3 regions of the Streptomyces sp. NPDC001443 genome follow, and region 3 is predicted to be linked to each of the others. Evidence: riboswitches for the same ligand, from Rfam matches in the RefSeq annotation. Region 3 holds a riboswitch; each other region holds the start of a gene.
The links. A riboswitch is a leader RNA that binds a small molecule or an ion and turns the genes downstream of it on or off. The one in region 3 is predicted to bind cyclic di-AMP.
Positions count from the first base shown of each region.

Region 1 (9,665 bases), on a different contig from region 3:
CGCCGACCCGGCACCCGAGGTGGGCCTCGCCTTCCCCCGGGACGTCGGGCAGGCCGTGCGGTCAGCGACCGAGCTCTACCGGCTCGACCTCGCGGGGCGCCGGGCCGGCTCCGGCGGCATCTGGCAGTCGCTGGCCGGCTCGTTCGCGGTGAGCGCGTACGCGACGCCCGCCTCCCGGTGGCTGATAACCCCGGCCGACAGTTCGGTCGCGCGCGAGGTGAACCCTGCCGAGGGATCCGGCGCACCGCTCAAAGTCGGCCACAGCGACGTGCAGAAACTGCGGGAGGCCGCGGAGGACGCCAGGCGCTGGGACTCCAAGTACGGAGGCGGCGACTGGCGTTCGTCGATGGTGCCGGAGTGCCTGCGGGTGGAGGCGGCCCCGCTGCTGCTCGGCTCGTACTCCGACGAAGTCGGCAGGGCGCTGTTCGGGGCGAGTGCCGAGCTCACCCGCCTCGCCGGGTGGATGGCCTTCGACACCGGTCAGCAGGAGGCCGCCCAGCGCTACTACATCCAGGCCCTGCGCCTGGCCCGGGCGGCCGCGGACGTCCCCCTCGGGGGCTATGTCCTGGCCTCCATGTCCCTCCAGGCGACCTACCGGGGCTTCGGCGACGAGGGCGTCGACCTCGCGCAGGCCGCGCTGGAACGCAACCGGGGCCTGGCCACCGCCCGGACCATGAGCTTCTTCCGGCTGGTCGAGGCACGCGCGCACGCGCGCGCCGGGGACGCCCAGGCGGCCGGCACGGCGCTGAAGGCGGCCGAGAGCTGGCTGGAGCGCTCCCGGGACGGCGACAACGACCCGTCCTGGCTGGGCTTCTACTCCTACGACCGCTTCGCCGCCGACGCGGCCGAGTGCTACCGCGACCTGAAGGCGCCGCGCCAGGTACGCCGCTTCACCGAGCAGGCGCTGTCGAAGCCGACGGAGGAGTTCGTGCGCTCGCACGGCCTGCGCCTGGTCGTCTCGGCCGTCGCCGAGCTGGAGTCGGGCAACCTCGACGCGGCGTGCGAGCAGGGCGTGCGGGCGGTGGAGGTCGCCGGGCGCATCTCCTCGGCGCGCACCACCGAGTACGTGAAGGATCTGCTGCACCGGCTGGAGCCGTACGGCGACGAACCACGGGTGGTCGAGCTGCGCGAGCGGGCGCGGCCGCTGCTGATGATGGCTCCGGCCTGAGTCGGCGACACACGCGGGCGCCTCCCGGGTTTGAGGGCGTTGTCAGTGGCGCAGTGCACTATCGGAGCCGGGAGGTGGTGCAGGTGCGGGAGATCGCCCACGACGGTCACGGCGGGTCCGACGCCGACAGCGGGTCCGACGCCGACAGCGGGTCCGACGCCGACGGCGGGTACGCCGGTCCCCGCGGGTACGGCGGGTACGACTGCGACGTGCTCGTGATCGGCGGCGGGATCGTCGGGCTGTCGACGGCGTACGCGATCACGCGTGCCGCGCCGGGCACCCGGGTGACGGTGCTGGAGAAGGAGCCCGGCCCCGCCCGGCACCAGAGCGGGCGCAACAGCGGTGTCGTCCACAGCGGGATCCACTACCGGCCCGGCTCCCTCAAGGCCCGGTACGCGGTGCGCGGCGCCGCCGAGATGCTCAAGTTCTGCACGGAGTACGGCATCGCGCACGCGGTGACCGGCAAGCTGATCGTCGCCACCGGCCGCGAGGAACTCCCCCGGCTGCACGCGCTCGTCCAGCGCGGCCGGGAGAACGGCATTCCGGTACGGGAGCTGGGTGCCGCCCAGATCACGGAGTACGAGCCCGAGGTGCGGGGCCTGGCCGCCATCCACGTCGGCACGACGGGCGTGTGCGACTTCGCGGCGGTCGCCCGCCGGCTGGCCAAGGCCTCCGGAGCGGAGATCCGCTACGGGGCACGGGTCGTACGGATCGACCGGCGGCCGGAGCGGGGGGTCGCCGTGCGGACCGCGCGCGGGGACGTCGTGCGGGGCCGGGTGCTGGTCAACTGCGCCGGGCTGCACTGCGACGAGGTGGCCCGGCTGACCGGGGACGAGCCCGAGGTGCGGATCGTGCCGTTCCGGGGCGAGTACTACGAGCTGGCGCGGCCGGAACTGGTGCGGGGACTGGTCTGTCCGGTGCCCGATCCGGCGTCCCCGTTCCTCGGGGTGCACCTCACCCGCGGGATCGACAGGGAGGTCCGCGTCGGGCCCAACGCAGTTCCGGCGCTGGCCCGCGAGGGGTACGGCTGGGGAGGCGTACGGCCCCGGGAGCCGGCCGGTACGGCGGCCTGGCCCGGAACCTGGCGGATGGGCCGGCGGCACTGGCGGTACGGGGTGGGCGAGCTGCGCAGCTCGGTGTCCAAGCGGACGTTCGTGCAGACGGTGCGCAGGCTGCTGCCGGAGGTGACCGAGCAGGATCTCGTGCGGGCGGCGCCGGGGGTGCGGGCCCAGGCCGTGCTGCGGGACGGGACGCCGGTGGACGACTTCCTGATCCGGGAGGGCGCGCGGGCCGTGCATGTGCTGAACGCGCCCTCGCCCGCGGCGACGGCCTCGCTGCCGATCGGCCGGGAGGCGGCCCGCAGGGCGCTGACCGTACTGGGCTCGGCATGAGGACGGGCACCGCACCGGCGGGGCCGACCGCCCCGGCCGGGGCGGTCGGTGGGCGCCGTAAAATCGACTTCACTGTGTCTGAGCTGAACACCTCCCCCGAAGCGCCCCGGCCCGCTCCCGAAGCACCACGGCAGGGGCCGGGCCCCGCCGTGCCCGACCGGCCCGCCCGGCCGAAGGGAGAGCCCCGCTTCCCCGACGGCCCGCAGGCCGATCCCGCCGGGTCGCACTTCGAGCGGCGGATCCGCAGCTTCCAGCCGCGGCGCAGCCGGGTGACCACTGGACAGGCGGACGCATTGCAGCGGCTGTGGTCCCGGTGGGGGCTCGACATCGACGGACAGCGCGTCGTCGACCTCGGCGAGCTGTTCGGCAACGGCAACCCGGTGGTGCTGGAGATCGGTTTCGGGATGGGCGAGGCGACCGCGCAGATGGCCGCCGCCGACCCGGACACCAACGTGCTCGGCGTGGACGTGCACACCCCGGGCCAGGGCAACCTGCTCAACCTGGCCGACCACCACGGGCTGTCCAACGTCCGGGTGGCCAACGGGGACGCCATCATCCTGCTGCGCGAGATGCTCGCTCCCGATTCCCTCGCCGGGCTGCGCGTCTACTTCCCCGACCCGTGGCCCAAGAAGCGCCACCACAAGCGGCGGCTGATCCAGCCGGAGTTCCTCGATCTCGCCGCGACCCGGCTGCGGCCCGGCGCGGTCGTGCACTGCGCCACCGACTGGGAGCCGTACGCCGAGCAGATGCTCGAGGTGCTCGACGCTCACCCCGACTTCGAGAACACCCGTGACGAAGGCGGTTTCTCGCCCCGTCCCGCGTTCCGGCCCGTGACCCGTTTCGAGGGCCAGGGACTGGACAAGGGACATGTCGTGAACGATCTGCTCTTCCGTCGCGTACAGCACCGCGAGCCGCAGGAGCTGCGGCCGTTGTAGGCACGGCGGCCGTGGCAGCCGTGGTGAACACGGCCGCCCGGGCTGCCGGGCCGGCGGCACAAAAGGAACAGCAGGACCAGCTCTCCCTCGTTAGGGTCAATGCCGTGGCGACCGTTCCCCCGTATCCGACGCACCCCTTCGGCCCCGCCGCAGGTGGGGTCCGGCACCCACGCTGGTGGCAGCGCACAGGGGTGCGGTACGGCGCCGTGATCACTTTGCTGGCGCTCTCCGGACTCGTCATCCTGGCGCTGGTGCGCCGTCAGACCGGCACCGAGGGATTCCTGGTCGGTCTCGGACTCGCGGTCCTGCCGGTGCCGTTGCTCGTCACCGCCTTCCGCTGGCTGGACCGGGTCCAGCCGGGCCCCTGGCGCAATCTGCTGTTCGCCTTCGCCTGGGGCGCCTGCGCGGCGGCGCTGATCGCGATCGTCGCCAACAGCTTCGCGACCGAGTGGATAGCGACGGCGACGGCGGATCCGTCGGGTGCCGACACCCTCGGCGCGACCGTGATAGCGCCCGTGGTCGAGGAGTCCGCCAAGGCCGCCGCCGTGCTGTTGCTCTTCCTCTTCCGCAGAAGGGACTTCACCGGCATCGTCGACGGGGTCGTCATAGCCGGGGTGACCGCGACCGGCTTCGCGTTCACCGAGAACATCCTCTATCTCGGCACCGCCTTCGGCACCGACCAGCTCAGCGGGGGCCGGGGCATCGCCTCCGTCACCGCGGCGACCTTCTTCGTCCGCGTCATCATGTCGCCGTTCGCGCACCCCCTGTTCACCGTCCTCACCGGCATCGGCTTCGGCCTCGCCGCGCTCTGCCCGGACCGGCAGCGCGTGCGCCGGGTACTGCTGCCACCGGGCGGACTGCTGCTCGCGATGGGCATGCACGCGTTCTGGAACGGCTCCGCGACCTTCGGCGAGTACGGGTTCTTCGCCGTCTACGGGCTGTTCATGGTGCCCGCGTTCGGCCTGCTGACCTGGCTGGTGATCTGGACCCGCCAGCGCGAACTGCGTTCGGTCTACGAGGAGTTGCCCGCGTACGTCGCCGCGGGCTGGCTGAGCCCGGCCGAGCCGTACGCGCTCGGCTCGATGCGGGCCCGGCGGCTGGCCCGCGAGTACGCCGGGCACCACCTCGGCAAGCCCGCCGAGCGGACGGTGGCGGAGTACGAGACGTACGCGACCTCGCTGGCGGCCCTGCGGCGCAGGGGACGCAGGGGCCGGGCCGGTGCCGACTTCGTCGTACGGGAACGGGAACTGCTGCACGAGTTGTGGCGGCGCCGGGAGGTGGCGCGGCCCGCGCTGGACTACGCGGCGCGGGCGACGGCACCGCCGGTACCGGTGATGATGCCGGCGCCTCCCCCGGTGGCCTGGCCGGCGTACGGCTATCCGGCGGCGGCCTACCCCGCCTACAACCCGTACCGGTCGTAGCCCCGGGGGAGACGGGGAGACGGGCGGGCCGGATCAGGCCGATGCCTGCGTGAGGCGCGCGACCTCCGGTTCCGTCAGCTCCAGTTCCGCGACGCCGAGCAGGGCCGGCAGCTGGTCCACCGTCCGCGCGGAGGCGATCGGGGCGAGCACCGTGGGCCGGGCGGCGAGCCAGGCCAGGGCGACGGTGGCGACCGGGACGTCATGGGCGCCGGCGATCTCGTCGAGGGCGGCGAGGACCTTGCGGCCGCGGTCGGTCTCCAGGTGCTTGGCGGCGCCGGTGGCCCGCGCGCTGTCGACCGTCGTGCCGGGGCGGTACTTGCCCGTGAGGAATCCGGAGGCGAGGGCGAAGTAGGGGACGGCCGCGAGGCCGAACCGGTCGGCGACGTCCTGGAGTTCTCCCTCGTAGGTGTCGCGCGAGACCAGGTTGTAGTGGGGCTGGAGGGCCACGTACCGGGCCAGGCCCTCGCGGTCGGAGAACTCCAGGGACTCGCGCAGCCGCTCGGGGGAGATGTTGGAGGCGCCGATCTGGCGCACCTTGCCCGCCCGCACCAGTTCGTCGAGCGCGCCGACGATCTCCTCGACCGGCACCTCGGGCTTGTCGAAGTGGGTGTAGTAGAGGTCGATGTGGTCGGTGCCGAGGCGGCGCAGCGAGGCGTCGGCGGCGGCCTTGATGTTGGCGGCGGTCAGACCGGGGAACCCGGGGTGCTGGCTGACCTTGGTGGCGATGACGACGTCGGCGCGGTTGCCGCGGGCCCTGACCCAGTTGCCGATGATCGTCTCGGACTCGCCGCCCTGATTGCCGTCGACCCAGGCCGAGTAGGAGTCCGCGGTGTCGATGAAGTTGCCGCCGGCGGCCGTGTAGGCGTCGAGTACGGCGAAGGACCGGTCCTGGTCGGCGGTCCAGCCGAAGACGTTGCCGCCGAGGGCCAGCGGGAAGACCTCGAGGTCGGAGGAACCGAGCTTGCGAAGAGAAGTCATGCTCAGTGTCAACGCTCGGCTCTGAAGTTGATATTCCGTACGACTGTCCCGCGGTCCACCCGTTCCCGGGACCCGTGCCCGGGCAGCGGAAAACCGGCGGTCCTGGCGTCGGGGGGTGTCGCCAGGACCGCCGGAGGTTCAGGAGAACCGGGGAGCCCGGGTCGTCAGGGGGTGAGTCCCTTGCCGCGCAGCCAGGCCATCGGGTCGATGCCGTCCGCGCTGCCGCCCGGGTGGACCTCCAGGTGCAGGTGCGGACCGGTGACGTTGCCGGTGGCGCCGACCCGGCCGATGACATCACCGGTGGCGACCTTCTGCCCGACGCTGACGCTGATCGAGGACTGGTGGCAGAACCACAGCTCGGTGCCGTCGTCGAGGGTGAGGATCGTGCGGTAGCCGTAGGAGCCGGCCCAGCCCGCCTCGGTGATCGTGCCGCTGTGGATCGCCTTGATGAGCGTTCCGGTGGGCGCGGCGAAGTCGAGGCCCGTGTGATACCCGGAGGACCACATGGAGCCGGCCTCGCCGAAGGTCGAGGTGATCGTGTACGAGGAGGTCGGCAGCGTGTACTGCTTGGCGAGCTCGGCCAGGCGCTCGGCCTCGGCCTTCTTCGCGGCCTCTTCCTCCGCCTTCTTCTTGGCGGCCTCGGCCTTGTCCTTGGCCTCCTGCTCCGCCTTGGCGGCCGCGTCGGTGGCGGCCTTCTCGGCAGCGGCGGCGGCCTTGGCATCGACCTGGGTCTGCTGCTGCTCGGCCTGGGCCATGATCCGGCTGCGCAGCGCCTCGCCGGCGTCGGTGGCGCCCTGGGCGGTGTCGGCGGTGGTCACGCCGATGCCGCTGAGCGGGGTCGCGACGTCCTGCGTGGTCTCGGCGGGCTTCTCGTCCGACAGCAGGGAGCCGACGGAGGGAAGGTCGGGCATGGAGATGGAGACCGGCGGCTTGCCGGTGTTGGCGCTGGCCATTCCGCCACCGGCCACGGCGGCTATGACACCGACGCCCAGGACGGTGGAGCTGCGGGCGAGTCCCCCGCCACGCTGCTTGGCGACGCGATGCTTGCCGCGCGGGGGGCGAACGGTCTCCGCGGTGGGATTCCATTCCTCCCACGGACCCTCGTCGGTGCGGTAGCTGCCGAAGCCGAAGGGCTCGGTGCTGGTCTGGCTCGGCACGAACGGGGCCTCTGGGGCAGGCGGGTTGGACGCCACTTGGGCGTGCTCCTTCCTTCCTTCTCGCCTACCGGGTTAGCTGACGGGTTCGGAGCAGGAAGGTCTCCTACGCGCGTATACCGCCTGTCACTGATGTCGCTGACAGTGGTGGCCGTGCGATTCACCCCAGGGTGTTGGTTCCCCGGTTCCCTTACGGGATTCGGCGCGTGCGCACGGAGCCGCCTTGTGACGGCTGGGACGACCGCGCTGCGTTATCGAACGTTAATGGGCACGAGGGCAGGATTCCAAGCCGTTCCGCTTGATCAATAACATTTTTGGCCAGGACTTAAGGCGATGACCGGCGAAAATCGGGTGAGTTGCCCCTTGTGCGGAGCGCGCGGGCAACACCTCAGGAGTCACGGCGGTTTTGATGGTGACTCAGATGTTATGCGCAGGGGGGTCGTCCGGTCACTCCACGTGACGACGGCGTGGTCAGGGACGCCGGACGGCGAGCAGGGCCATGTCGTCCGTCAGACCTCCCCCGCAGTGCCGGTGCACGTCCCGCGCGAGAGCGGCGAGCAGTTCCTCGGGATCGCGGAAGGAGCGGCCGGCGAGCCGCTCCTCGGGGTCGTAGAAACGGCCTTGGACGTCGCGCGCCTCGGAGACGCCGTCGGTGTGCAGGAGCAGGGTGGCGCCCCTGGGGAACCGGGTCTCCTCCGCGCGGTCGGGCCGGCTGCCCAGCTCGCCCATGCCGAGCGGCAGGGCCGGCTCCTGGGCCGGCAGGGGGCGCACGGTGCCGTCCGGGTCCAGCAGCAGCGGTGGCGGATGCCCGCGACTGAGGATCCGCACCGTCTCCTCCCCGTGCGGGAGTTCGGCGAGCACGGCGGTGGTGAAGCCCTCGAAGACGTCGGGCCCGTCGCGCCGGGTGCCCTCGCGCGCCAGCGCCCGCTCCAGCCGCTGGGCGACCGCCTCCAGGGTCGCCTCCTGCTCGGCGGCCTCCCGGAAGGCCCCGATGACCACGGCCACGGCCGCCACCGCGCCCATGCCCTTGCCCCGCACGTCCCCGACGACCAGCCGCACGCCGTGCGGGGTGTCCTGCACGGCGTAGAGGTCGCCGCCGATGCAGGCGTCGGCCTGGGCCGCCTCGTAGCGGGCGGCGACGTCGTAGCCGCCGATCCGGGCGGCGGGCTCGGGCAGCACCGCGCGCTGGGCGGCCTCGGCGATCTCGCGGGCGCTGGCGAGGCGCTGGTCGCCGCGGCGCACGACACGGTTGATGACCGCGGCCATCGCGGCGACCGTGGCCACGGTGACGATCTCGGTGACCGCGTCGGCGTCCGGGACCCGGGAGAACCGGACGTGCACGGCGTACGCGCCGACGACGGCGGCCACCCCCGTGACGGCGGTCCCGAGGAAGGAGCACAGCGGGGCCGCCACCAGCGGGGCGGCCGTGAAGAGGGGCGCCGCGGTGAAGCCGCGGGGCGTGCAGATGCCGTAGACGGCACCGCCGACGGCCAGCAGCGCGGGGAGCACCCGCAGGAGGCGGATCCGCCGTTCCTCGCCGGTGGCGTCGGCGGGTACGGGCGCCCCGGACGGCGCGGGGGCGGTGGGCGAGGCGGGCGAGGCCGGTGCTTGACCACCGGGGCCAGGATCCGGGGCCGGGTCGAGGGCCGGGTCCGGGTCGAGGGCCGGGTCCGGGTCGAGGGCCGGGTCCGGGTCGAGGGCCGGGTCGGGCGGAAGGCGGCCACCCGCGCGTGCGTACGGGACGAGGTGGTCGTCCGCGGCCGCCGTGCCGGACCCCTCGGCCGCGCCGGGTTCCTCGTGCGGCCCCTCACCCGTCAGGTCACCAGAGCGCACCACTCGTCTCCCGCCGTCTCCAGCCACGAAGGTCCAGATTCGCCGGAGTCGGCGCGCGGGGCGAGTGATGTTGGGCCGACCGGATGACGGCGACGGCAGGAACGGCATCGCGCGAACGCCGGGAGCCGCGATGAAAACACTCAGGGCCGGAATCCGTGAACTGGATTCCGGCCCTGAGCCTTCAGTAGCGGGGACAGGATTTGAACCTGCGACCTCTGGGTTATGAGCCCAGCGAGCTACCGAGCTGCTCCACCCCGCGTCGGTAGGACCAGCATACGCCATTCGCGGGTGGGAATGCACAACGGTTTGATCCGGGGCCGGCTCAGCCCGGCAGGAGGTGGCGGTTGGGCGCCTTGGCGGCCGCCTCGTAGTCCGGCAGGACGACGACATGCACTCCCTCGGCCGCCAGCAGCCCGCTGCCGTCGGCGCCGACGACGAAGGTGTCCGGCTCCCGCCAGGCCGTGACCACCCGCCGCACCCCCGCGCCGAGGATCAGCCGCGCGCACGGGGCCGGCCGGGACGCCCGCCGGGCGCACGGCTCCAGGCTGCTGTAGACGGTCGCGCCGGGAAGCCGCGGATCGGCCGGGTCGATCTTCGCCAGGGCCGCCTCCTCCGCGTGCGCGAGGGGATCGCCGCCCTCCCGGGAGTGGCCCCGGGCGAGTTCCGTGCCGTCGGCGGCCACCACCACCGCGCCCACGCTGAACGCGGTCCGCGACGGCGGGCACAGGGCCGCCAGTTCGCAGGCGAGCGCCAGCCAGTGCCGGTCGGCGGCCGGGACGGCGTCC
Region 1 is NZ_JBSFIA010000062.1:16,539-26,203, forward strand. It holds gene ACWC24_RS38830 (MFS transporter) at 1-1,168, shown strand, start outside; gene lhgO (L-2-hydroxyglutarate oxidase) at 1,378-2,559, shown strand; gene trmB (tRNA (guanosine(46)-N7)-methyltransferase TrmB) at 2,634-3,494, shown strand; gene ACWC24_RS38845 (PrsW family intramembrane metalloprotease) at 3,599-4,915, shown strand; gene ACWC24_RS38850 (aldo/keto reductase) at 4,949-5,893, opposite strand; gene ACWC24_RS38855 (M23 family metallopeptidase) at 6,058-7,086, opposite strand; cyclic di-AMP (ydaO/yuaA leader) riboswitch at 7,097-7,262, opposite strand; gene ACWC24_RS38860 (PP2C family protein-serine/threonine phosphatase) at 7,519-8,880, opposite strand; tRNA gene ACWC24_RS38865 (tRNA-Met) at 9,066-9,139, opposite strand; gene ACWC24_RS38870 (dihydrofolate reductase family protein) at 9,203-9,665, opposite strand, start outside.
Region 1: linked by a shared signal. The riboswitch ahead of ACWC24_RS38855 (M23 family metallopeptidase) and the one ahead of ACWC24_RS26855 (M23 family metallopeptidase) in region 3 are both predicted to bind cyclic di-AMP.

Region 2 (9,665 bases), on a different contig from region 3:
CACGGCGTCCGAGGACGGCAGCAGCTTGTCGGGCCGCAGCGTCTCCAGCAGTTCGGGTCGGCTCACCAGCACGCCCAGGTGCGGCCCGAGGAACTTGTAGGGGGAGCACACCAGGGTGTCCGCACCGAGCTCGGCGAGGTCCACGGTCGCGTGGGCCGCGTAGTGCACCGCGTCCACGTGCAGGAGCGCCCCTGCCTCGTGCGCCAGCCGGGCGACGGCGGGCAGGTCGGGGCGGGTGCCGATCAGGTTGGACGCGGCGGTCACGGCGACCAGCCGGGTGCGCGACGACAGCACCGCCGCGAGGTGCTCGGGCAGCAGTTCGCCCGTGGCCGGGTCGAAGTCCGCCTCCCGGACCCGCGCGCCCACGGCCTCCGCCGCCTGGATCCAGGGGCGGATGTTGGAGTCGTGGTCGAGCCGGGTGACGACCACCTCGTCGCCCGGGTTCCAGGTCTTGGCGAGGGTGCGGGCCAGGTCGTAGGTGAGCTGGGTGGCGCTGCGGCCGAAGACCACGCCGCGCGCCGGGGCGCCGGTCAGGTCGCCCAGCGCGGCGCGGGCGGCGGCGACGACCGCCTCCGCGTTGCGTTCGCCCTCGGTGGTCTGCCCCCGGTTGGCCAGGGGCGCGGTCAGCGTCTCCACCATGGCGTCGATGACGGGCTGCGGCGTCTGGGTGCCGCCGGGTGCGTCGAATCGGGCGGTTCCGGACTTCAGGGCGGGGATCCGGGCGCGGAGCGCCGCGACGTCGAGGGCCATGCCAACTCCCTGGGACAAGGGGGTGAGGTGCGTGCATCCCGCCCGTACCGGGCGGGATACCGCACATGATCGCAGTCCGGGTGCCCGACCTCGGGGCCGGGTCCGCCGAACCGGCGGCCTCGAAGCCTCGAAGCCTCGAAGCCTCGAAGCCTCGACGGCTTCGGAATGCGAGGCTCCCTATCAGGCACTCCCTGTGACGCCGTCGGTACGCGATAAGAAAATGCTGTGAATTCCCGAGGCGCCTGAACGCACCCGGCTCCGGCTCCGTATGGGACGAGGGATTTTCATACCCGGAGCCTCGTCACGACGCGTAGGAGTTTTCCGTGGGACGCAACACGCGCAGACGCCCAACAGGCGCACGACGCGCGACCTTTGCCGCAGCCGCTCTGATCCTGGGCGGCGGAGGACTGGTCGTGGCGAACGTGTACGCCTCCGCGACCGAGGGCGGTCAGGGCGGCGACACGCAGCAGTCGGGCGGGGCGTGGGGTCCCGGCACGATCGACTGCCCGGACGTCGGCGACAAGCTGACGGACGTGCCGGACGCGGCCCGCGCGGACGTCGACAAGGAACTCGCGCTGCTCGACCAGCAGATCGCCGAGGCCTACCAGAAGCTCCAGGAGTCGGCGCAGGCCATCCAGGACGACAGCGGCTTCGTCGACAGCGAGATCATGAATCCGCTGAAGGAGACGCGGACCGCGACCATCGAGCGCATCGCGGTCGCCATCGGCCAGGCGGGCAATCGCCCGGAGGGCCTGGAGGCGCTGGCCGCCTGCACGCTGCGCCAGCAGACGCAGGATCAGGGTCAGAGCCAGGACCCGAGCCAGCCGAGCCAGGACCCGAACCAGGGTCAGCAGAACCAGGGGCAGAACCAGGGCCAGGGCCAGACCGGAAACGGCGGCCAGGCCGGAAACGGTCCGGTCGTCGGCGACTACGCGGACATCAACTCGGTCCAGCCCGCCGCGCAGAGCCCCGCACTCCAGGCGGACGCCTCCCGCGGCACCTTCGCCACCAGCTGCGGTGTGAACGCGAACGGCCTGTTCAACTCCGACAATGTCATCGTCGCCCCGGGTGTCAGCAACGGAGCCCACCACTTCCACGACTACGTCGGCAACCAGTCCAACACCGGGTTCGCCAGTGACAACGACCTGGCGAACGCACAGACGAGCTGCCAGGACCAGGGTGACAAGTCGTCGTACTTCTGGCCCGTGCTGCGCCTGCAGAACGGCACCCAGGAGCGGGACGCCGGATCGCCCGGTGGCGGCACCGAGGGCAATGCCGGTCAGATCGTCACGCCCAAGCAGGTGACGATGACGTTCGTGGGCAACCCCCGCAGCAAGGTCACCGCCATGCCGCGGCTGCTGCGCATCATCACCGGCGACGCCAAGGCGTTCGTCAACGGCCCCGCCAACGCCAACGCGTCCTGGAGCTGCACGGGCCTGGAGGACCGGCAGTTGAAGGACAAGTACCCGCTCTGCCCGAGCGGCAGCGACGTCGTGCGCACGTTCAAGTTCCAGAGCTGCTGGGACGGTCGGAACATCGACAGCGCCAACCACCGTACGCACGTGGCGTTCGCCGCCGCCGACGGCTCCTGCCCGAGTGGCTTCCAGGCCATTCCGCAGCTGGTGCAGCGCATCGTGTACGACGTGGACGCGCCGAGCCTGCAGGACGGTGGCCGTACGACCCCGCTGTTCGCGGTGGACTCCTTCCCCGAGAACCTGCACAAGCCGATCACGGACCACGGCGACTTCATCAACGTCTTCGACGAGAAGCTGATGAACGAGATGGTCGACTGCATCAACGGCGGCCGGCAGTGCGGCGTGGGCGCCAACGGCGGCGGCAACGGCGGCGGTGACAACGGGGCCGGCAACGGCGGCAGCGGCGGCGGTGACAACGGCGCGGGAAACGGCGGCGGCAACGGCGACCAGGGCCAGCAGACGCAGACGCCCGAGCCCCCGAAGGACGGGAACGGCGTGCAGGGACAGACCGGCGGCAACACGGGCAACGGCGGCAACGCCGGTAACGGAGGCAACGCGGGCAACGGTGGCAACGGAGGCCAGGCGACCACGGCGCCGCCCGCCGCCACGGCCACCGCCACCCGTCCCGGCCACGCCCAGCCCAAGCCCTACTCCTCCCCGTCGGCGACCAACCGCCCGAAGGACGACTCGGGACAGGCGGGTTCGGGCGGCAAGGGCTCCGGCCTGGTCACCACCGCCCCCGAAGCAGGCGACACGGCGGCCGCCGGGTCCGGTACGGCAGCCGGGTCCGGTACGACGGCCGGTGCCGAGCAGACCCAGGCCGCGGACGACGGCGGCCGGGCCACCTCCGCCGCGCAGCCGGCTCCCCAGACCGTGCCGCAGACCGAACCGCAGGCGGTGCAGGGCGGTCTCGCCGAGACCGGCGCGCAGCTGTGGCCCGCGGCGCTCGGCGGCGTGCTCGCCGTCGCCGGTGTAGTCCTGCTCATCCGCACCAGGCGACGCCCCGTGTGACGACGCCTGGCTGAGACCCCACGGCGCGACGCCCGGACCGGTACCGACGGTCCGGGCGTCGCGCCGTCCCATGCCGTCGTACCGCGCCGCCGCGTCGCGCGAACTGCCCGGACGGATCATTCCGTCCGGGCAGTTCGCGGTGCAGTTCGGGATTCGGGTTCGGGTGGGTCCTCGGCGTGCGATCCCGAGGGTCAGGCGGGCCGTGCGGCGCTGTGGATCGCCGCCTGTCCGGCGAAGAAGATCGACTCCTCGCGGATCAGGGCACCGGGCCCCGGGGCGTGGATCATCGTGCCGGGGCCGGCGCAGACGCCGACATGGCTGGTGTCGCCGTGGAAGAAGATGAGATCGCCGGGCTGGAGGTCGGTGAGCGGGATCGCCGAGACGGCGCGGGCCTGGTCGGCTGCCGCGCGGGGGAGCTCGACCCCGGCGGCCCGCCAGGCGGCCTGGGTGAGACTGGCGCAGTCGTACGACTCGGGGCCGGTCGCGCCCCACAGGCACGGCCTGCCGATCTGGGCGCGCGCGAACTCCAGGGCGTTCGCGGCCTTGCCGCCGTACCCCGCCGGTTCCGGCGCGCCGACCGGGGCGGGCATGGCGGGCATGGCGGGCATGGTGGGCATGACGGGTGCGGCCGGTGCCGGGGGTACGGGGGGCATGGCAGGAACGGCGGGCACCGCGAACTGTCCGGTGTCCAGCGGGGCGAACCGGCCCGTGTCGGCCGGGGTGGCCGGGTAGGCGGCGCCCGCCGGGGCGCTCGGGTAGGCGGCGCCCGCGGGGGCGCTCGGATAAGCGGCGTTCACGGGGGCGCTCGGGTAAGCGGCGTTCATCGGGCCGCTCGGGTAGGCCGTTTCGGCGGGGCCGCTCGGGTAGCCGACGTTCGCGGGGGCGCTGGGGTAGGCGGGGCTCGCGGGGGCACTCGGGTAGCCGGGGGCCGCGGGGGCGCTCGGGTAGACGGCCCCCATGTTCGGGACGGCGCTGAACTGCCCGGTGTCGGCGGGAGGGTTGGTGAGACCGGCGTCGAGGGGGAGGCTGAACTGACCCGTGTCGACCGGGGTGTTCGGGTAGGCGGCGACGCTCGGGATGGCGCTGAACTGCCCCGTGTCGGCCGGCGGGTTCGTGACGGCGACGTCGAGGGGAAGGCTGAACTGTCCCGTGGCGATGGGGGTGTTCGGGTATCCCGCGACACTGGGAACGGTGCCGTACTGCCCGGTGGCGCCGGAGGCGCCCGGGTACTCGCCGCCCCCGGCGAGGGGGTCGGGGCCGGGCGACGGCTGGGTGAGCCATCCGGTGCCCTCGCCGAACAGCGGATCCTGCTCAGGGGCCGGCCAGCGCGGCGCGGCAGCCGGCGCGCTCTCCGGGGCCGGCGGCGCACTGCGCAGGGCGACCTGCCGGGTCAGCAGTCTCCGGGCCTGGGTGAGCTTCTCCTGGTTCCGCCCCTTGACCGACCGCCGCGCGGTCTGCCGTGCCGCGGTGTCGGCCACGGGCGTGGCCGCGGGCGCGGGCGCGGGTACGGGCGAAGGGGCGGGTGAGGGTACGGGTGCGGCCGCGAGCGGTCCGGCCGAGAGCGCGAAGGGGGCGGAGGGCGCCGAGGGCGCGGAGGCGGCGGGCAGAGCCGGGAAGGCGTCCGGTCGGCTCTCCGGCGCGGGCGCGGGCGCGGCCGGGAGGGCGGCGACGGGTCCGGCGGTGAGCTCCGGGACGCGCCGGGCAGGTGCCTCCAGTTCGGGGCGGGGGGCCGGAATGGCGGCCGGGAGTTCCGGCACGGGCGCCGATGCGGGGCGGGCCGCGCCCGGCAGGGCGGGCATCCGGTCGGCGGGCAGCACGGCCGCGACGGTCGGGCCTATCTTGGAGCGCGCGTCGTCGAACCACTTCCGGGCGACGGCGTCGAGGGCGGGGTCGGACGGCTTGCGCTGGGCGGGACGCCCAGCCCGGCCGGGCCTGCGATCGCCGACCGACATCGCGCGGGTGGCGTTGTAGGTCCCCGAGTCGGTCTCCGCGCGGTCGTAGAGGGTGTTGATCCGCTGCCGGATCTCCTCACCGCTGACCGCGTCCGACATACCGGGGAGGCCGAGACCTTCGGGGCGCTTGTCGCGTCCTGGCGCCATCGGCGACGTACTCCTTCCGTGCTCCGCCTACCGAGTTAGCTGTCGGGTTCGGGCGGAGGTTCCGGAAGGCGTGCCCTACGGCCCTTGCCCCGCAGGGCGGTTGGGCCGATTCACCCCAGAGGATCGGTTGGGTCCCCGGCTCCGGCGGCCGCAGTGGTTCACCGGACTCGGCGGAGGCAGCGCGGCCCGGCGGGATTCGCCGGAGGAACCGAGCGGCCTGGCGCCAACTTAGCTAATTTGTGCGGCTCGTGTGAAGGTTGAAGTGCGGTATGTCCGATACGTAATTGTGACCTTCATTTCCTTCTGTCGCTCCCCGGTTCGGGGGTGAGCGGGTGCGGAGGGGGCGGCTGTCGCGCCCGGCGCTTCGTCGACTCGGCCGACGCGCGCGCATCAATCAGCACCCCGATCATCCCTGCACGCGAATCGATCGTCGCGACAATCGATTCATTCGTCGAATCTTGAGTTTGCGTATGATTCGGTCATACTCTCTGGGCATTCATCCGCCGTCGCTCTGCGAGGTAGTCATGGACCGCACCCGCCTTCAGCACCTCCTGGCCCGCGAGAGCGCCGAGGCCGACCGCCGCAACCCTCGCTCGAAGGCCGCCTACGCGCGGTCCGAGCACCTCTTCGGCCGGGTGCCGATGACCTGGATGAACAAGACCGCCGGTGCCTTCCCGCGTTATCTGGACACCGCGCGCGGCGCCAGGGTGACCGACATCGACGGACACGAGTACATCGACTTCTGCCTCGGCGACACCGGCGCGATGGCCGGCCACTCCCCGGCGGTGGTGGCCGAAGCCGTCCGGCACCGGTTCGCCGAACTGGGCGGGGCGACCGCGATGCTGCCCACCGAGGACGCCGAATGGGTCGGCGCGGAGCTGACCCGCCGCTTCGGGCTCACCCGGTGGAGCTTCTCGCTGACCGCGACGGACGCCAACCGCTGGGCCATCCGGCTCGCCCGCGCCGTCACCGGCCGCTCCAAGATCCTGGTGAACGGCTACAGCTACCACGGCAGCGTCGACGAGTCGCTCATCGTCGTCGGCCCCGACGGCCTGGGCGCCCCCCGCCCCGGGAACGTCGGCGCGCCCTGCGACGTCACGCTGACCAGCCGGGTCGCCGAGTTCAACGACCTGGAGCGGCTGGAGCGCGAACTCGCCCACGGCGACGTGGCCGCCGTCCTGATGGAGCCCGCGCTGACCAACATCGGCATCGTGCTCCCCGAACCCGGCTACCTGGCCGGGGTCCGCGCCCTGACCCGGCAGTACGGCACCCTCCTCATCAACGACGAGACGCACACCTTCTCCGCCGGTCCGGGCGGCTGCACCGCGGCCTGGGAGCTGGAGCCGGACGTCCTCACCATCGGCAAGGCGATCGGCGGCGGCATCCCCGCCGGCGCCTACGGCCTCTCCGCCGACCTGGCCGACCGGCTGCTGTCCCGCGCCGATCTCGACCTGGTGGACATGGGCGGTGTCGGCGGCACCCTCGCGGGCAACGCGCTCTCCGTCGCCGCGATGCGCGCCACCCTGGAACACGTCCTCACCGACGACGCCTTCGCCCACATGTCGAAGCTGTCCGAGCGCTTCGAGGCGGGGGTGCGCGCGGGCATCGCCGCCCACGGCCTGCCCTGGTCGGTCAGCCGCCTCGGGGCGCGCACCGAGTACCGCTTCGCCGACCCCGCGCCGCGCACCGGCGCCGAGTCCGCGGCGGCCGGCGACACCGAGCTGGAGGACTTCCTCCACCTCCATCTCGCCAACCGCGGCATCCTGCTGACCCCGTTCCACAACATGGCGCTCATGTGCCCCGACACCACGGAGCAGGACGTGGACACCCACACCGGGCTGTTCGCCGCCGCCCTCGCCGAACTCGTCGGCTGACGTGCGTCGATAGGGTGGGTCCGAACCGCCGGGAAGGAAAGGGAGCCAGCAGACGTGGACGAGATCGACCGGGCCATCCTGCGGGAACTCCAGACCGACGGCCGCATCGCGTACGCCGACCTCGGCCCCAAGGTCGGCCTGTCCGCCTCCGCCGCCCGGCAGCGGCTGCAACGCCTGCTGGACTCCCGGGCCGTCCAGGTCGTCGGCGTGACCGATCCGATGGCCATGGGCGGCCAGGCCATGGCACTGCTCGGCATCGGCGTCGACGGCGACCCGCGCGGGGTCGCCGACGCGCTCGCGGAACGCCCCGAGGTGGTCTACTCCGTACTCACCTCGGGCGGGTTCGACCTGTTCGCCGAGGTGGTCACACCCGGCCCGAAGGATCTGCTGGACTTCGTCAACGACGTCGTCAGACCGATCGACGGGGTCCGGCAGGTGCAGTCCTTCCCGTACTTCGGGATCCACACCCACCGGTTCCTGTGGGACGTCGGCTGACCCGCCGTCGGGCGGCCGTGAGCCGGGCGGCGGTGCTCCGGGCTCAGATACGACGCACGGTGTGCAGCTTCGTGGCGTACGTGCCCGTGCCGTCGAGCAGTGACGCCCCGCCCAGGTCGGACATGGTGGGCCCGCCGACCGTCTTGCGGCTGGAGAGGAAGCGGCGCTTGCCGGCCGCGTCCTTGCCGAGGTAGATGCCGACGTGGTCGACGATCACGGTGTTCTCCTTGGCGTCGTCGCCCGAGTCGGCGTTGAACAGCACCAGGTCGCCGGGCTGGAGCAGCGTCGCGGCGGGCGGATTGGTGCCGTCGGTGCGGTCGACGACCACCCCGGGGGCGTAGTCGGCGATGTCCCGCGACTGGCGCGGGATCCGCCGGCCCGAGGTGTCCGCGCCGGCGGCCAGCGGCACGCCCAGGTGGTAGCCGTACACCATCCGCGTGTAGCCCGAGCAGTCGATGTTGCCCACCTGCTTGCTGGACGGCTTGACGTAGGTGCCGTCCGGGAAGGTCCAGCCCGTGTTCATGTACTCGTGGAAGTCGGCGCCCTCGAGGCGGTAGCCCTGCGGGTCCAGGTAGCCGTACCCGGCCTCGCCCAGCACCTGTCTGCCCTGGGCCGGTCCGGCCCCGGCCGTGACCGTCGGCGCGCCGCCGAGGAACATCGCGGCGTGGGCCAGGACGTCGGGAACGCAGGAACCGGCCCAGCCGCGGATCGTCTGCTCCAACTGTGCCGTCCAGGTGCCGTCGAACGGCTCCGGCAGCACCCGCACCCAGTCCCCGTGGGTGACGGTCGGCGGAGTCTCCCAGTTCGCGGCGTCCACCTCGAAGCGGCTGACGGACAGGGTGACCGGCAGGTTCGTACAGCCGGTGTTGGCCAGGGCGCGCAGGCCCACCCGGCCCTTGCCGAAGGTGGCGTCGACGACGTCGGCGGACCACGCGGCCGGCTCGGCGGAAGCCGCACGCCATGCCTTGGCCCGGATCCGGGTGCCCTCCCGGCGCACCCGGATCGTCCAGTCGGTTCCCGCGGGCACGCCCGTGGCGAGGGTGACGGCGGTGACCAACTGGGTCACCGTGTCGTCCACCTCCTTCTCGACGCGCAGCTCGACCGCGCCGGAGGTCAGGAAGGACAGCCGAGCCCGGTAGTTGTTGTGGGTGGTCTGGTAGCCGAACGTCAGACCGGCGGAACAGGCCTGGCCGGTGGGCACCTTGTCGAACCGGACCGTGCAGCGGGCGTCGACGTCGGTGATCTCCTCGTCGTGCAGGTTGGCGTGCCGGCTGGCGCCGTCGGTGGTGAGGCTGATGAGACCGCTGCCCGGCACCACCGCGTAGTCGGTCTCCGCCGGTCCCAGCGTGTACCAGCTGCCACCGCCGGGAGACGTGCCCCAGTACTTCCCGTCGTCGAGCACCGGATCCGGCAGGGTGCGCTGGAAGTCGTCCGCGAAGGGCCGCTTGTTCTCGGCGAACGTGCGCTGCGGGCCCGGCAGGACGACCGTCCGCGCGCCCTGGGTGAGCAGCGCGACCCGCCTGCCGCCGGAGGTGACCTCGGTACGGGCCGGAGTGCCCGCGAGCACCGTCGTGGTGAGCGGGGTGGTGAGTGTCACCGGGGTGAAGTAGGAGGCGTCCAGCGGGGCCAGGGTCACCGAGGAGCGGGCCGAGGACAGTCCGGCCGGACCCGCGAACGGCTCGACGTCCGCGAGGGCGCCGTTGCCGGCGGCCCGTGCCGGGGCCGCGGCCGCTCCGGCGAGCGGTACGGAGGCGGCGGAGGCCGCGAGGACGGCGAGGAGTCTTCGTCGAGAGGTGTGAGACATGGGGATCATGATCCCGTGCGGCCCCGTCACCCGTACAGCGCGCCCCTGTTGACGTCCGCGATCCCCGTCGGGATCTCCGTCGCGGACGCCCGCCGCACGCCTGCCGCTGCCGCGGCGAAGCCCGCCTCACGCGCGCCGCTGCCGCAGCCAGGCCTCG
Region 2 is NZ_JBSFIA010000020.1:59,529-69,193, reverse strand. It holds gene ACWC24_RS21465 (cysteine desulfurase-like protein) at 1-750, opposite strand, end outside; gene ACWC24_RS21460 (DUF1996 domain-containing protein) at 1,074-3,236, shown strand; gene ACWC24_RS21455 (NlpC/P60 family protein) at 3,428-5,335, opposite strand; cyclic di-AMP (ydaO/yuaA leader) riboswitch at 5,344-5,518, opposite strand; gene ACWC24_RS21450 (transaminase) at 5,860-7,209, shown strand; gene ACWC24_RS21445 (Lrp/AsnC family transcriptional regulator) at 7,264-7,704, shown strand; gene ACWC24_RS21440 (NlpC/P60 family protein) at 7,748-9,508, opposite strand; gene ACWC24_RS21435 (NAD-dependent epimerase/dehydratase family protein) at 9,635-9,665, opposite strand, start outside.
Region 2: linked by a shared signal. The riboswitch ahead of ACWC24_RS21455 (NlpC/P60 family protein) and the one ahead of ACWC24_RS26855 (M23 family metallopeptidase) in region 3 are both predicted to bind cyclic di-AMP.

Region 3 (9,665 bases):
GCGTCCACGATCGCGCCGTGCTCGGCCCAGGACTCCACGGGGTCGGCGGGCGCCTCCGTCGCGTACATCCAGGCGATCTTGTGTCGCAGCTGGGTGAGCGTGGCGGTCAGCGCCTGGCTGCCGGAAGCCTGGGCGAGCGTCTCGTGGAACCATCCGCCCAGGGAGCGCAGATCCTCGCTGTTGCCCCGCCTGGCCCGCTCCTGGCCGAGCCGGACCAGGCCGCGCAGCACCTTGAGATGGGCCTCGGTGCGCCGCTGGGCGGCCCGGGAGGCACCCAGCGGTTCCAGGAGCATGCGCATCTCCAGCAGGTCGGAGGCCTCCTGCTCGGTGGGTTCCGCCACGCACGCGCCCGCGTGCCGGCGGGTCACCACGAAGCCCTCCGCCTCCAGCGTGCGCAGGGCCTCCCGGACGGGGACGCGCGAGACGCCGTAGCGCCGGGCGAGAAGTTCCTCGGTGAGCCGGCTGCCACGCTCGTAGACACCGGCGACGATGTCGTCCCGGATCGCCGTGCACACCGAGTGCGCCGGAATACGCATGACCGACCTCCGCCTTAATGCCCGTGAAACGTCGCCGATTGACATGTGTTCAGCGACTCTATTGCAATCGGACGTAATTTCCGACGGGCGGCCGGAATCCATGGATATTTTTTGGACAGGACGGTGCCGGAAACGCCGAAAGCCCCGGCTCGGTGAGCCGGGGCTTCGGTATGTCGCGCGGTCGTCGCCGGACGTCCGCGGCGCGGACGGATGTCAGACGTTCACACCGTGGCTGCGGAGGTAGGCGACCGGGTCGATGTCCGAGCCGTACTCGGCGGTCGTACGGGCCTCGAAGTGCAGGTGCGGTCCGGTGACGTTGCCGGTCGCGCCGGAGAGGCCGATCTGCTGGCCGGTGACGACCCGCTGGCCCACCGAGACACCGATGGAGGACAGGTGGCCGTACTGGGTGTACGTGCCGTCGTCCATCTTGATGACGATCTGGTTGCCGTAGGCCCCGCCCCAGCCGGCCTCGACGATGGTGCCGTAGCCGACCGCGTGGACGGTGGTGCCGGTGGCGGCGTGGAAGTCGACGCCGGTGTGGCTGCCGGAGGACCACAGCGAGCTGCTGGCGAGGTAGCCCGTGGAGACGTAGGAGCCGGTGATCGGCGACACGAACGTGTTGAGGCGCTGGCGCTCGGCCTCGCGGGCGGCGCGTTCCTCGGCCTTGCGGGCGGCCGCGGCCCTCGCCGCGGCCTTCGCGTGGGCGATCTCCTCGGCCAGCTGCTGTGCGGCCGCCTGCTGCTGGGCGGCCGCCTGGGCGTCGACCTGCTCGGCGGCCTCGTCGCCGAGGGTGACGACCGGGGTGAGGCCCGTCTGCTCGACGGGGTTCTCGGCGGCGAGCGCGGGGGCCGCGAGGGTGCCGACGACGCCGGTGGTGGCGAGAGCCGCGATACCGGCTGCGTGAGCGCTGGTGCGCTTCATCCGGCTGGGACGACGGTGCTTGCCGGAAACGCCCGTGAACGCCATGTAGAGGCTGATCCTTTCCTTCCCTCTCGCCTACCGGGTTAGCTGACGGGTTCGGAGCAGGAAGGTCTCCTACGGACGCCTCGCGTGCGCGGACGTCCGATTCACCCCAGGGACTGCGATGGGTCCCCGGCTCCCCTGGCTCGCGCCTCGGGGGACTCGGCGATGACTGTCCGCTGCCGCGGATGCGGCGCACTGCCCGACGAACAGTTCAGATGACGGTACGGGCGCCGCCTTTCGATCATCAAACGGATCGCGTGTTTTGTTGCGCACGCCACACGGCAGACAGGATGTCTCCGCCCCAATTCGGACACTCCTTGCACGGACAGGGGCCCTGGCGGCCGACAGGTCGCCAGGGCCCCTTCGCGCGCGTGCCTACTCGGCGGACACGACGGTGACCTCACCGATGCCGAGCGCCTCGACGGGCTCCTTGATCTGTGCCGCGTCGCCCACGAGGATCGTCACCAGCCGGTCCACCGGGAAGGCGCTCACGGCAGCGGCCGTGGCCTCCACCGTGCCGGTCGCGGCGAGCTGCTGGTAGAGCGTCGCCTGGTAGTCGTCGGGCAGGTGCTGCTCGACCTGGTCGGCCAGCGTGGCCGCCACGGCCGCCGCGGTCTCGTACTTCAGCGGCGCCACCCCGACGAGGTTCTGCACGGCGACGTCGCGCTCCGCGTCGGTCAGGCCCTCCCCCGCGAGCGTGCGCAGCACGGTCCACAGGTCCGCCAGGGCGGGACCGGTGTTCGGGGTGTCCACGGAGCCGCTGATCGCGAGCATCGCGGCGCCCGTGCCGTCCGGCGCCGACCGGAGCACCTGGCCGAACGCGCGCACGCCGTAGGTGTAGCCCTTCTCCTCCCGCAGGACGCGGTCCAGCCGGGAGGTGAGGGTGCCGCCGAGGCAGTACGTGCCGAGCACCTGCGCGGGCCAGACCCGGTCGTGCCGGTCGGCCCCGGTGCGGCCGATCAGCAGCTGCGTCTGGACCGCGCCGGGGCGGTCCACGATGACGACGCGGCCGGTGTCGTCGGCGTTCACCGGCGGCACCGGGCGGGGCTCGGCCGAGGAGCCCTTCCAGGCCCCCAGGGTGTCGCCGAGCAGCTCGTCCAGGTCGATGCCCGCGAGGTCGCCGACGATCACGGCGGTGGCCGTGGCGGGGCGGACATGCCGGTCGTAGAAGGCGCGCACGGCCGCGGAGTCGATCTTCACGACCGTCTCCTCGGTGCCCCGGCGGGGGCGCGACATCCGCGAGGCCGCCGGGAACAGCTCCTTGGAGAGCTCCTTGGCCGCGCGGCTCGCGGGGTTGGCCAGCTCGTGCGGGATCTCGTCGAGCCGGTTGCGCACCAGCCGCTCGACCTCGCTGTCCGCGAAGGCCGGCGCGCGCAGGGCGTCGGCGAGCAGGCCGAGCGCCTTCGCCAGGCGCGAGACCGGCACTTCGAGACTCAGCCGTACGCCGGGGTGGTCGGCGTGCGCGTCCAGCGTGGCGCCGCAGCGCTCCAGTTCGGCGGCGAACTCCTCCGCGGAGAGCTTGTCGGTGCCCTCCGAGAAGGCCCGCGCCATGATCGTGGCCACGCCGTCGAGACCGGCCGGCTCGGCCTCCAGCGGCGCGTCGAGGAGCACCTCGACGGCGACGACCTGCTGGCCGGGGCGGTGGCAGCGCAGGAGCGTCAGGCCGTTGTCCAGGGTGCCGCGCTCCGGCGCCGGGAACGCCCAGGGCCTGGCATCTCCCGGCCGGGGCTGGGGGTGGAACTGCATCGTGGCGAGCTCGGTCACTGGGCCGCCTCCTCGGTCTCGTCGGTGGCTTCCACGGTCGCCGCGGACTCCGGGTCTTCGGTGCGCTCCGCGGCCTCGGCCTCGTCCAGCGCCTCGGGGACGGTCGGCTCGTACACGAGCACCGCGCGGTTGTCGGGGCGCAGGCGGGCCTTGGCGACCTCCTGGACCTCCTCGGCCGTCACTTCCAGCACCCGCCCGACGGCGGTGAGGGCGAGCTGCGGGTCGCCGAACAGGACGGCGTAGCGGCACAGTTCGTCGGCGCGGCCCGCGACCGTGCCCAGCCGGTCCAGCCACTCGCGCTCCAACTGGGCCTGGGCGCGCTCCATCTCCTCCTCCGTGGGACCCTCCTCGGCGAACCGGGCGAGCTCCTCGTCGATGGCGGCCTCGATGACCGGCACCTCGACGTCACCGGAGGTCTTCACGTCCAGCCAGCCCAGGGAGGGCGCCCCCGCCAGCCGCAGCAGGCCGAAGCCGGCCGCGACCGCCGTACGGTCGCGCCGTACCAGCCGGTTGTAGAGGCGGGAGGACTCCCCGCCGCCCAGGACGGTCAGCGCCAGGTCGGCGGCGTCGCACGCGCGCGTGCCGTCGTGCGGCAGCCGGTAGGCGGCCATCAGGGCGCGCGCCGGGACCTCCTCCTCGACGACCTCGCGGAGCTGACCGCCGATGACCTCGGGCAGCGAGCCGTCGCGCGGGGCGGGCTTGCCGTCGTGGGAGGCGATGGAACCGAAGTACTTCTCGACCCAGGCGAGCGTCTGCGCCGGGTCGATGTCGCCGACCACGGAGAGCACGGCGTTGTTCGGCGCGTAGTACGTCCGGAAGAACGCCCGCGCGTCCTCCAGGGTGGCCGCGTCCAGGTCGGCCATCGAGCCGATGGGCGTGTGGTGGTAGGGGTGGCCCTCCGGGTACGCGAGGGCGGTCAGCTTCTCGAACGCGGTGCCGTAGGGCACGTTGTCGTAGCGCTGGCGGCGCTCGTTCTTGACGACGTCCCGCTGGTTCTCCATGGACTCGTCGTCGAGGGCGGCGAGCAGGGAGCCCATGCGGTCGGCCTCCAGCCAGAGGGCGAGCTCCAGCTGGTGGGTGGGCATGGTCTCGAAGTAGTTGGTGCGCTCGAAGCTGGTGGTGCCGTTCAGCGAGCCGCCCGCGCCCTGCACCAGCTCGAAGTGGCCGTTGCCCTTGACCTGTCCGGACCCCTGGAACATCAGGTGCTCGAAGAGGTGAGCCAGGCCCGTACGGCCCTTGACTTCGTGGCGGGAGCCGACGTCGTACCAGAGGCACACCGCCGCGACCGGGGTCAGATGGTCCTCGGAGAGCACCACGCGAAGGCCGTTGGCCAAGCGGTGCTCGGTCGCTGTCAGGCCCCCGGAGCCTGCCTCGGCTGTGGCCGTGTGACCCATGGGCATGTACGTCCCTTCGATCGCGGACGCGGTCGTCCGACCGCGCGTTTCGTGCCTGTCCTGCCACTGTATGCAAGCGGGCGGACCATGGGCGAAGTTCCCGCCGGACGTACGCCGAGAGCGAGATCGCGTAGCCTGCGGGCAGTCGTGGAGGCAGGCGCCGCTCCACACCGGGCCGGGCGGACGACGCCGGGGCCCCGCCCGCACTGTCAGTAGCGCGGTCCACAATGGTCCGCGTCAGAACCCGTTCACGCGTCAGCAAGGAGCCGGCAGCGATGGCCCGCCGCAGCACGAAGACCCCGCCGCCCGACGACTCGTACGAGGAGCGGATCCTCGACATCGACGTCGTCGACGAGATGCAGGGCTCCTTCCTCGAGTACGCGTACTCGGTCATCTACTCCCGCGCGCTGCCTGACGCCCGCGACGGCCTCAAGCCGGTGCACCGCCGCATCGTGTACCAGATGAACGAGATGGGTCTGCGTCCCGAGCGCGGCTATGTGAAGTGCGCCCGTGTCGTCGGCGAGGTGATGGGCAAGCTGCACCCGCACGGCGACGCGTCGATCTACGACGCCCTGGTGCGCATGGCCCAGCCGTTCTCCATGCGCGTGCCGCTCGTGGACGGGCACGGCAACTTCGGTTCGCTGGGCAACGACGACCCGCCGGCCGCCATGCGGTACACCGAGTGCAGGGCCGCCGACGCCGCGAGCCTGATGACGGAGTCGATCGACGAGGACACCGTCGACTTCGCCCCCAACTACGACGGTCAGGAGCAGGAGCCGGCCACGCTGCCTGCGGCCTTCCCGAACCTCCTGGTGAACGGCTCGTCGGGCATCGCGGTCGGCATGGCCACGAACATGCCGCCGCACAACCTCGGCGAGGTCATCGCGGCCGCCCGCCACCTCATCCGCTATCCGGCCGCGGACCTGGACGCCCTGATGCGGTTCGTCCCGGGCCCGGACCTGCCCACCGGCGGCCGGATCGTCGGCCTCGGCGGCATCAGGGACGCGTACGAGAACGGCCGCGGCACCTTCAAGATCCGCGCCACGGTCGCGGTGGAGACCGTCACGGCCCGCCGCAAGGGCCTGATCGTCACCGAGCTGCCCTTCACGGTCGGCCCGGAGAAGGTGATCGCCAAGATCAAGGACCTGGTCGGCTCGAAGAAGATCCAGGGCATCGCCGACGTCAAGGACCTCACCGACCGCGCGCACGGCCTGCGCCTGGTCATCGAGATCAAGAACGGCTTCGTGCCGGAGGCGGTCCTGGAGCAGCTCTACAAGCTGACGCCGATGGAGGAGTCCTTCGGCATCAACAACGTCGCGCTGGTCGACGGCCAGCCGCTCACGCTGGGTCTGAAGGAGCTCCTCGAGGTCTACCTCGACCACCGGTTCGAGGTCGTCCGGCGCCGCTCGGAGTTCCGGCGCACCAAGCGGCGCGACCGGCTGCACCTGGTGGAGGGCCTGCTGACGGCGCTCGTCGACATCGACGAGGTCATCCGGCTGATCCGCTCCAGCGACAACTCCGCGCAGGCGAAGGAACGCCTGATGGAGCGCTTCGGGCTGTCGGAGATCCAGACGCAGTACATCCTGGACACCCCGCTGCGCCGGCTGACCCGCTTCGACCGGATCGAGCTGGAGTCGGAGCAGGAGCGGCTCAACACGGAGATCGCGGAGCTGACCCGGATCCTGGAGTCGGACGCGGAGCTGCGCAAGCTGGTCTCGGCCGAGCTGGCCGCGGTGGCGAAGAAGTTCGGCACCGAGCGGCGTACGGTGCTGCTGGAGTCCGCCGGCACCACGGCCGCCGCCGTGCCGCTCCAGGTCGCGGACGACCCGTGCCGGGTGCTGCTGTCGTCGACCGGCCTGCTGGCCCGTACGGCGAACGCGGAGCCCTTCCCGGCGGACCCCGACGCCCACCGCACCAAGCACGACGTGATCGTCTCGGCGGTGCCCGCCACCGCGCGCGGCGAGATCGGTGCCGTCACCTCGGCGGGCCGCCTGCTGCGGATCAACGTCGTCGACCTGCCGCAGCTCCCGGACACCGCGTCCGCGCCGAACCTGTCGGGCGGCGCCCCGCTCGGCGAGTTCGTCTCCCTCGACGACGACGAGACGCTGATCTGTCTGACCACGCTGGACGAGTCGTCCCCCGGTCTGGCCATCGGCACCGAACAGGGCGTGGTCAAGCGGGTGGTCCCGGACTACCCCACCAACAAGGACGAGCTGGAGGTCATCGCCCTCAAGGAGGGTGACCGGATCGTCGGCGCGATGGAACTGCGCACCGGCGAGGAGGACCTGGTCTTCATCACGGACGACGCGCAGCTGCTGCGCTACCAGGCGTCGCAGGTGCGCCCGCAGGGCCGTCCGGCGGGCGGCATGGCGGGCATCAAGCTCACCGAGGGCGCGAAGGTGATCTCGTTCACCGTGGTGGACCCGGCCGTGGACGCGGTCGTCTTCACCGTCGCCGGTTCGCGCGGCACCCTGGACGACTCCGTGCAGACGACCGGCAAGATGACCCCGTTCGACCAGTACCCGCGCAAGGGCCGTGCCACCGGCGGTGTCCGCTGCCAGCGGTTCCTGAAGGGCGAGGACTGCTTGTCCGTGGCCTGGGCGGGTCCCGTCCCGGCGCGGGCGGCGCAGAAGAACGGCACCCCGGCCGAGCTCCCGGATATCGACCCGCGTCGCGACGGCTCGGGCGTGTCGCTGTCGAAGACGGTGGGCGTGGTGGCGGGTCCGTTCTAGGACTCGGCCTCGTCGTGGCGGGTCCGTTCTAGGACTCGGCCTCGTCGTGGTCGTCGTCGCCCTGGACGTACCGCAGGACGCCCCACATGCCGTGCTCGTCGGCGTGCGGGGCGTCGCTCGTGCACGCCTCCAACTCCTTGCGCAGGGCGGGCGCGTCGATGCCGGAGCCGATGAGCACGAGCTGGGTGAGCCGTGCCTCGTCCGGCCCCCAGGGCTCCGGGTAGAAACGCAGGAACCGCCCGACGGCGTGCACGGCGTACCGGTTCCCGGTGTCGTACGGCCCGAAGTCGACGTACCCCTTGATCCGGTAGAGCCCCCGGGGCCTGCTGTCGAGGAAGGTCATGAGCCTGCGGGGATCGAGGGGCAGCTCGCGGGTGAAGGACAGGCTGTCGTACGCGGTGTGCAGATGTCCCGCGTGCGCACCTTCGGCGTCATGGTCGTGCAGGTCGTCGAAGGAGAGCTGCCCGATGCGCTCCTCACCGGGCCGGCAGTCGAACAGATACTCGGGATCGATACGGCCGTAGGTGGCCGGTACGACGGCGGCGGCCCGGTCGGTGAGCGAACGGACGAGTTCCAGGACGCGCTCGCCGTCCCGCTCAACCCGGTCGAGTTTGTTCACGACGACGAGATCGGCGAGAGCGAGGTGCCGGTCGATCTCGGGGTGCCTCGCGCGCGTGTCGTCGAGCTCGGCGGCGTCCACGACCTCGACGAGTCCGCCGTAGACGATCCCGGGATGCTCACTGGCGAGCAGCATCCGGACGAGCTCCTGGGGCTCGGCGAGCCCGCTGGCCTCGATGACGACGACGTCGATGCCGGCGGCCGGCTGCGCCAGCCGGTCGAGGAAGACGTCCAGCTCGCTGCTGTCGACGGCACAGCACAGACAACCGTTGCCGAGGGAGACGGTGGAGTCCCCGAGCGCCCCGGCCACCGCCATCGCGTCGATCTCGATGGCCCCGAAGTCGTTGACGATCGCCCCGATCCGGCTGCCGCCGCCGCGGTGGAGCAGATGGTTGAGCAGGGTCGTCTTGCCCGAGCCGAGGAATCCGGCGAGTACGATCACCGGAATCTGCTGCGACCCCCGGGCCGGGCTCGGCTGGCTCAACGTACGACCTCTCTCACACCGTCGCGTACACCGGCTCACGACCGGCGCATCTACGTGGAACGTAGTGCCGCCCCAGGATACGAGCCGGAAGAATCCCCGCTGAGTGAACGATTGTTAGCAGCGTCGGCGGGGCAGACGTTGGGCATGGCGTCGAAGTGTGCGACCCTCGCTTCCTTCCGTGCGCCTCCTCTCCGCCTCCCCGCCGGTCAGAGCCGCTCGGCACCCTGGAGGCGGCACGCGCCGCCCATCGCTCGCCGGTCCCCACCAGTCGACCCACACTCCGACGACCGGCGGGCGGTCGCTTGAATCGGGGATCTACATGGCCATACGGAAGCACTCTGCGGGGAGGCTGGGCGCCGCCGCAGCCGGTCTGACGCTCGCCACCGCCGCCTTGACGCTGGCCGCGCGGCAGAGGCGGGTCGAGGAGGAGCATCTGCTGCAAAGGCGGCTGGAACTGGAGGAGTTGGCGGTCCGCCGCAAGGCTCTGGCACATCAGCAGCGTATGCACTGGGAATTGCTGGCCAGGGCGATCGACGACCCCTCGCTCGCCGCGGTGATCGACACCTACGACAAGAGCATCCCGGCCGAGAAGCGCCGTCAGTTCCTCTACGCCAACGCGTGGTACACCTACCTCTTCCACCTCTACCGCGCGGAAGTACTGGACCGGGAGGAGCTGTACACCTATCTGCGGGAGTTCTTCCAGAGCCCGCTCTTCCGCGAGTACTGGGAGGCCTCGCGAAGTCAGCGCGCGACCTTGAAGGAGTCGTCCGACGAGGCCCGCATCGGACAAATGGCCGACAGCCTCGTCAGAGACCTCGACGAAGCGGACACCGACGAGTGGTGGGTGGTGGGTAACCCTCCGTCCGAATGACCCGTTCCCGTGAGCCAGACAGGTCAACACACCGGCACCAGCAACACGACTGAGTGACTTTCACCCATGCCGCCACGAAGGTCACTTCCACAGGGCTACGGTTCTGCCACCACTATGTCCAGAATCCGTAAGGACCGGTATCCCTTGAAGATCGTGCGCCGCATCGGTGTGCCCCCGAGCGCCCGAGGCAGTAACTCAGGAGCCAACTGCCCCGACGTGTTCGAGCTCAGTGACGGCAACTTCGCCGTCATCGGCACCGAGGCCACCGAGGCGCTGGACGGCGAGCTTCCCCTCGACGCTTCC
Region 3 is NZ_JBSFIA010000029.1:342-10,006, forward strand. It holds gene ACWC24_RS26850 (GntR family transcriptional regulator) at 1-536, opposite strand, end outside; gene ACWC24_RS26855 (M23 family metallopeptidase) at 750-1,502, opposite strand; cyclic di-AMP (ydaO/yuaA leader) riboswitch at 1,515-1,674, opposite strand; gene ACWC24_RS26860 (M16 family metallopeptidase) at 1,875-3,263, opposite strand; gene ACWC24_RS26865 (M16 family metallopeptidase) at 3,260-4,663, opposite strand; gene ACWC24_RS26870 (DNA gyrase/topoisomerase IV subunit A) at 4,933-7,389, shown strand; gene ACWC24_RS26875 (CobW family GTP-binding protein) at 7,418-8,491, opposite strand; gene ACWC24_RS26880 (DUF6082 family protein) at 8,811-9,362, shown strand; gene ACWC24_RS26885 (hypothetical protein) at 9,507-9,665, shown strand, end outside.